Linked DNA regions of Dinghuibacter silviterrae. The protein of the gene in region 2 interacts with the protein of the main gene of each other region in a pairwise test. Links are inferred from orthologs where the notes say so. Each region holds a gene or a part of one and is shown on either strand. Other genes may lie near its edges.

Evidence for each region.
Region 1: the proteins of EDB95_RS10115 (region 2) and mrdA interact in binary tests that used the Escherichia coli proteins (3 or more experiments, as listed by UniProt). The link is inferred for Dinghuibacter silviterrae from one-to-one orthologs.

Annotation. Positions count from the first base shown.
Region 1 is NZ_SODV01000001.1:1,256,279-1,259,474, reverse strand. What follows is about bases 193-3,148. They hold mrdA (penicillin-binding protein 2), read right to left. Parts: upstream 2,732-3,148; coding sequence 653-2,731; downstream 193-652. Other genes in these bases: EDB95_RS05570 (rod shape-determining protein MreD), read right to left, coding at 2,780-3,148; rodA (rod shape-determining protein RodA), read right to left, coding at 193-656. In the rest of the region: more of rodA, read right to left, coding at 1-192; more of EDB95_RS05570, read right to left, coding at 3,149-3,196. UniProt on the Escherichia coli protein: Catalyzes cross-linking of the peptidoglycan cell wall. Responsible for the determination of the rod shape of the cell. Is probably required for lateral peptidoglycan synthesis and maintenance of the correct diameter during lateral and centripetal growth.
Region 2 is NZ_SODV01000001.1:2,264,619-2,267,938, forward strand. What follows is about bases 132-3,211. They hold EDB95_RS10115 (transglycosylase domain-containing protein), read right to left. Parts: upstream 2,818-3,211; coding sequence 445-2,817; downstream 132-444. Other genes in these bases: EDB95_RS10110 (DUF2911 domain-containing protein), read right to left, coding at 132-430; porW (type IX secretion system periplasmic lipoprotein PorW/SprE), read right to left, coding at 2,871-3,211. Outside these bases: more of EDB95_RS10110, read right to left, coding at 1-131; more of porW, read right to left, coding at 3,212-3,320. UniProt on the Escherichia coli protein: Cell wall formation. Synthesis of cross-linked peptidoglycan from the lipid intermediates.

The DNA.
Region 1 (3,196 bases), 1.0 Mb from region 2 along the record:
GCTAAGAGAACATACTTTTCCAGGACCAGCGTCATGACCGCAAGGACGCCCAGGGCAAAACCGACGATCAGGACCGAAGGCGGCAGCCCTTCCCGGTACATGGGTATAAAGAGGGAAAAATAAACCAACGCCAGCCCGGTTTCGTTTTGCCCGATCGTGATGAGGGCGGGCAGTACGATGATCCCCGCCGCGATGACCTGTGACCGGAACTGGTCGAAATGGGTCTCGATCCGTGATATGTATTTGGCAAGCGCCAGGAGGGTAAAAATCTTACAGAACTCCGCGGGTTGGAGGTTGAACCCGCCCCCCAGGGCGATCCAGGAGTGTGATCCATTGACGCTGCGCCCCAGGCCGGGTACAAACGTGGCGAACAACAGTACGATCCCAAAGGCGTACAGCAGGTTGGCCATGGTCGTGAATATCTTGGAATCGGTCAGCAGGATGATCACCCCCAGGATGCTATAGATGCCGAGGTAAAACAATTGCTTGGAGTATTCTTTTTTCAACCCCAAAAGGTTCTGGACGATGTTATCCCCTTCCCGGTATTCCACGGCAAAGATGGACAGGACGCCGATCAGGGCGATCAGAAAGAACAGCCAGATGGTAAGGCTGTCGACGCCCTTGGCGATGCTGGGGTTTTTGGCGTTCGTATTCATCGGCCGGTACGGGGTTTATTCTTTTTCTCCTCGTTTAAAAGGGCCACCGGGGTGGTATCCTTGCGCCGGGTGGTATCGTGCCTGGCCGGCGCTTTCGCCGGGGCGGCGGCGGGCGCCGCCGGTTGTGGTACCTCATCCGACGCAGACGGCAGGCTGTCTTCTTCTTCCTTCTTCTGCGCGGCCCGGAGCGCCCTCAGTTTTGCCAGCGAGTCCCTTGCTTCGTAGATGCGCGGAGGAATGAGGTTGGTGCTGATCAACCGGTCCATCATCGCTTTGCGGTTATCGGCGATGCTGTCCTTGAGGTATTTTTCGATCATCAAACCGGCGATAGGGGCGGCGGAGTTGCCCCCCATACCGGAGTTCTCGCAAATGACCACGATGGCGATCCTGGGGTTGTCCTTCGGCGCAAAGGCGGCAAAGAGCGCGTGGTCTTTTTGTTGCACCCCCTTATAGGAGTTCTGGGCCGTACCCGTCTTTCCACAAACAATGATGCCGGGGACCTGCGCCTGTTGACCCGTACCTTCTTCCACCACGCCCTGCATCCCATCCTTGACTTTCTCAAAGATGTCGTCGGGGATATGCGTAGTGACGTGTTTTACGCGGTATTTGTCGAGCACGGTATCGCCCTCGGAAATGCTGTCTACGATATGGGGTGTATAATAGTATCCCTTGTTGCCGATCAGACACATGCTGTTGGCTATTTGCATGGGTGTTTCGGTGGTTTCGCCCTGCCCGATACCCAGGGACACCAGGGTGCAGGAATTCCAGCGACGGCGGCCAAAGACCTTGTTGAAATGCGACGTGTCCGGGATATTACCGGTGTTTTCACCGGGAAGGTCGATGCCCAGCCGGTGACCCAGTCCAAAGGAGTTCATATATCCTTTCCAGCCCATCAACCCATTTTCGACGTCCCCGTGCTGGTCGACGATCATCCGGAAAACGGTGAAGAAAAAGGTATTGCAGGAATGGGTGATGGCCAGGGTCAGGTTTCGGCCGTGACCGGGGTTTTTCTCCAGGCATTTACGGGGTGTCCCACAGCCATAGTACCAGCCGAGACAGTCCACCCCGAAGGAAGGCGTGATCACGTTGTTGTCGAGCGCCACCAGTGCATCCAGGGGTTTAAAGGTGGACCCGGGAGGATAGGTCGCCTGGATCGCCCGGTTATACATCGGCAGGGCGGGATCCTGATACATCTCGGAAAAATGCTTATTCCGGTCGGGACCGGTCAGGTCGTTGGGGTCAAAGGTAGGACTGCTGACGAGGGCGAGGATACCGCCGGTAGTGGGGTCTATGGCAACGATCGAGCCCACCTTGTTCGTCATCAGCTTCTCTCCAAATTGTTGCAGGTCTACGTCGATGGAGGTGTAGAGGTTTTTCCCGGCAATGGCGGGCGTGTCGAAGGCGCCCCCTGCATAAGAACCCTGGGGACGGTTGAGGTTGTCCTTGACGAGAAAGCGGATCCCGCGTTGCCCCATGAGTTCCTTCTCATAGGCGTTCTCCAGACCCGACCGGCCGGCATAGTCGCCCGGCTGATACCCCAGCTCCGCGTGCCGGCGAATAAAGGCAGAATCTACCTCGCCTACGTAACCCAACAGGGCGCCGGCGGTATGATACGGATACGTCCGCACAGGGCGTTCCTGGAGGTTGAAGGCGGGCTGGAATTTAAAAAGGCTTTCGCTGATGCGGGCGTATTTCTCCGGAGACAACAGGGATTCGAAAACAGAGGAACGGCTGCGGCCGTTTTTGACAATGGCGTTTACAATCCGGCTCCGGAATTCAGCGGTGTCGATCCCCAGGATGGCGCAAAGCGAGGCGGTGTCCACTCCTTTGACCTGGGCGGGCGTCACCGTCAGGTCGTACATGATCGTATTGTCCAGGATGGCTCTCCCTTTTTTGTCAAAGATGATCCCCCGGTTGGGATACACCACCTGTCTCAGGAGTGCATTGTCCTGAGCCAGTTTCTGATATTTTCCGGAAATCACCTGAAGCGTAAATAGCCGGGCTATGATTACGAAAAAAACAGCGGTAAATATGAAGCGGACTACCGTCTGACGCGACTGGTTAAACACCGACATTACAAGGGGGATTGGATTTTAATTACACCATAAAATTACGGATACCGTTTATGTGTTTGTAATAAACTTTTGTTTGCGGGGGAAAAGTAATTCCAGGATAATGACGAGGACCATGCTGACCACGGTGGAGGCCAGGGTTTTACCGATGAAATAAACAATGCCCCCGAACTGAAGGGCTTCGAGCAGGAATACACAGAAATGGTGCAACAACGTCAGGATCAATACATAAGTAAGGTAAGGCGCCAACCCGAGGCTTTTCACGGAGGGCTCCCGGTAGTTCATTTCCGCCCCTTGCTGCGGTACCAGGATGTTGATGAGAAAGGGCCTGAAATAGGCGATCAGCACACAGGGGGCGGCGTGGAGCCCCGGGGTCTTGGTAAAGTAGTCCAGGGTCAGGCCGCAGGCAAAACCGGCAATCATCAGTACGAACCGGCCCGTGGCAAAGGGCAGCCAAAGAATATACAG
Region 2 (3,320 bases):
GAACGGTGACACGCAGGACGTCCTTGTCCTGGTGGTAGGTGTAGGCGCCCCAGGTCGGTTTGCCGTTGGGCAGCTTGGTTTCGCTGTTGAAGATGACCGTCCAGTCGCCGTCGGTGGGGATGGTGAACAGGTCGTAGGTGCCGGCGGCCAGGGTCTTGCCTTCGATGGTCACCGGAGCGGAAATGGTGAATACAGTGGCCTCATTGGCACCGGTCCTCCAGACCTGGCCATAAGGCACCAGGCCGCCCCAAAGTGTACGGCCTTTGACGGAGGGCTGGCTGTAGTCGATTTGTACGTGCACACCCCCGTGGATGGTTTCCATGGCCGTGGCGGGGGGGCTGGGGCGTTTGGACTTGTCTTCTGGTGCCTGTGCAGACACGGCGCTCACAACGAAGGTGCCGGCAAGGGCCAGCAGGAGTAGCTTTTTCATAATGGTGTATTGTTTTAATTATTCCTTTTCCTAAAAGGATTTATCCTTTGCCAAAAAGTTTTTTTTTGATCGGCGGGTGGGGACGTGTCTTTTTTCGTCTTGCCCTGGCGCTCGGCTTCCCGGAGGACGCGTTGTTCCTCGGGGTCGGGGTGGGATTCGGGCGCTACGTACTCGCTCTTGCCGGGAGCGACGGTATTGTAGTCACCGGCTTTGCCGTTGCTGTTTTCTTCGTCGTTGGATTCGTTGCCGTACTGGCTGCCGAAGTTCTGGTAGTCGTATTGGGTATCGTTCTTGAGCGATGCGGGGATGTTGAAGTGTGCATTGGGGTCTATGCCGAGGGTTTTGTCGGCATAGGCTTTTTGGAAAAAGTAGCCCCAGATCGGGAGGGCGATCCGGTTGCCTTCCCCCGTGATCTTCAGGAAGGGATCGTCAAAGCCGACCCAGGCGCCCGCTAAGAGCTGGGGAGTATAGCCGATATACCAAAGGTCTTTGTTGCCGTATTGAGCGCCGGTCTTACCCATGGTCCCTGTTTTACCGGCCATTTCTCCCTGAAGACCCAACACATTGCGGAGGCTGGCGCCCGTACCGAAGTCGACGACGCCTTGCATCATCCGGATCATGGTATACGCGGCTGCTTCGCTGATGACCTGTTTGCGGTCGGGGACAAAGGTCTGCAGTATGTTGCCGTTGCGGTCCTCGATACGCGAGAGGTAGATGGGTTTGACATTGACGCCGTACCCGGGGAACATGGTGTAGGCCCGCATCATTTCGTAGAGCGAAATGTCCCCTGCCCCTAAAGCCAGGGACGCGTAGGGCGGGAGCTTGGATTCGATACCGCATTGCTCGGCGAAGTGGATGATGGGCTGCGGCTGGAACTGGTTCATCAGGTAAACGGCGGGGGGATCGTAGGACCAGGCCAGGCAAACCTCCATCGGGCCGCCCTTGCCGTCGATCTCCTTGCCGCCCATGCTGACGGGGCCCGCGGGGAGCATGGTTTCGGGTGTGTACCCGTTCTCCACCGCGTAGGTATACAATATAGGTTTGAACGTGGACCCCACCTGCCGTTTGGTCTCGATGTTGGCGTGGTCGTACTTAAAGCGTTTAAAACCGGCGCCCCCCACCCAGGCCTTGACCTCGCCGGTGATGGGATCCATGACCATAAAGGAACACTGGATGATCTCCTTGTGGTATTTGATGGAATCGTAAGGGGTCATGACGGTGTCCTTTTCCCGTTTGTCATTCCAGGCAAAGACCTTCATGGGCACCTTTACAAAAAACGTTTTGCGGATGTCGGCTTCGGGTACCCCTGCGGATTCGAGGTTGTTCCAGCGGTCGCTTTGTTTCATGGCGGCCTCGATGATATTCTCATGACCCCTCCAGATGGCGCCGCTCCGGACTTCGGGCTGGGAGAAGTAGAGTTTTTGCAGATAGCTGAGCTGACGGCCCGCGGCTTCCTCAGCCGCCGTTTGCATACGGATGTTGATGGTGGTATAGACCTTCAGACCGTCCCGCAACAGGTCATACGGCTGGCCGTTGGCCTTCAGATGGTGTTTGCACCAATCTTTCAACTCGTCCTCCAGGTAGCTCCGGAAGTAAGGGGCGTACCCGTTGTTTTCATCCATGCGGATGTAGTTCAGCTGGATGGGGGCGCGTTTGGCTTCGGTGGCGGCCATGGGGCTGATGTACCCCGCGGCCGCCATGAGGTTGATCACCGTGTTGCGGCGGTTAAAGGCGGCGATGGGGTTGCGGCGGGGGTTATATAAGGTATTCCCCTTGAGCATGCCGATGAGTACAGCGGCTTCGTCCACGTTCAGCTCCGCGGGCTCCTTCTGGAAAAAGGTCCGGGCGGCGTTCCGGATGCCGTAGATGTTTTCCCCAAAGGACACCGTGTTCAGGTAAAGGGCAAGGATCTCGTTTTTGGTAAAGTTGCGCTCCAGCTTGACGGCGATGATCCATTCCTTGATCTTTTGGGTGCTCCGGACGACAAAGTTGGTGGAGTAATTGGTAAAGAGGTTTTTGGCGAGCTGCTGGGTAATGGTGCTTCCGCCCCCGTCCCTGGCCAGGTGGAGGACGGCGCTCCCTAAACGATAGAAGTCGATCCCGGAGTGTTCGTAAAACCGTTTGTCTTCGGTGGCGATCAGGGCGTTGATGACGTTGGGGGAGATGTCCTTGAACTCCACGTTGGTCCTGTCCTGGACATAGTACTTACCCATGGAGGTACCATCAGCGGCAATGACTTCGCTGGCTAAGGACGCGGAAGGGTTCTCCAGCTCCGACAGGGAAGGCATACGCCCAAAGACACCCAGGTCGGCCAGCAGGATGAACAGAAAAAGCAAAGCCAGACCGATCAAAAAAACGCGCCACAGGAGGCGTACGGGAGTGGACATAGTGGGTTGTATTGTGTTCAAAACTAGGCAATCCGTTGCAAAAAGCATACCCGCTAATGGGTGGCCGGCATATTCTTAAGATAGGAGTTGATAAACGTCTCGTATTCGGTCAGGTTCTTCTTATTCCTCAGTACCATCAAATTATCCTGTGAAATAACGATAAAACGATATTTGTCGGCCGACAGCCACGGCACTATTTCTTTGCCGGCGTTTTTCTGGAGGTCGAACTGATAGGCCAGGGCGTCCACGATGTTTTTGAAGGGACCCAGTTTCAGGATGTTCATGCCGGGTTGGAAGAGGACCGTATCGATCGGAATGTCCTCCTGGTAGTGTACGTCCTGGTTATACCGGGAAAAGGCATTTTTGGCCTCGGAGGCGTACACCCCGGCGACATTCGTCATGACCACGAGGACGTAGTGTGGCGTCGACGGGTCGAACAGGTAGTTGTCGCTGTGCATACCCGCTACGGCATTGTTGTTGACCTGTAAGCCCGACTTACCCGG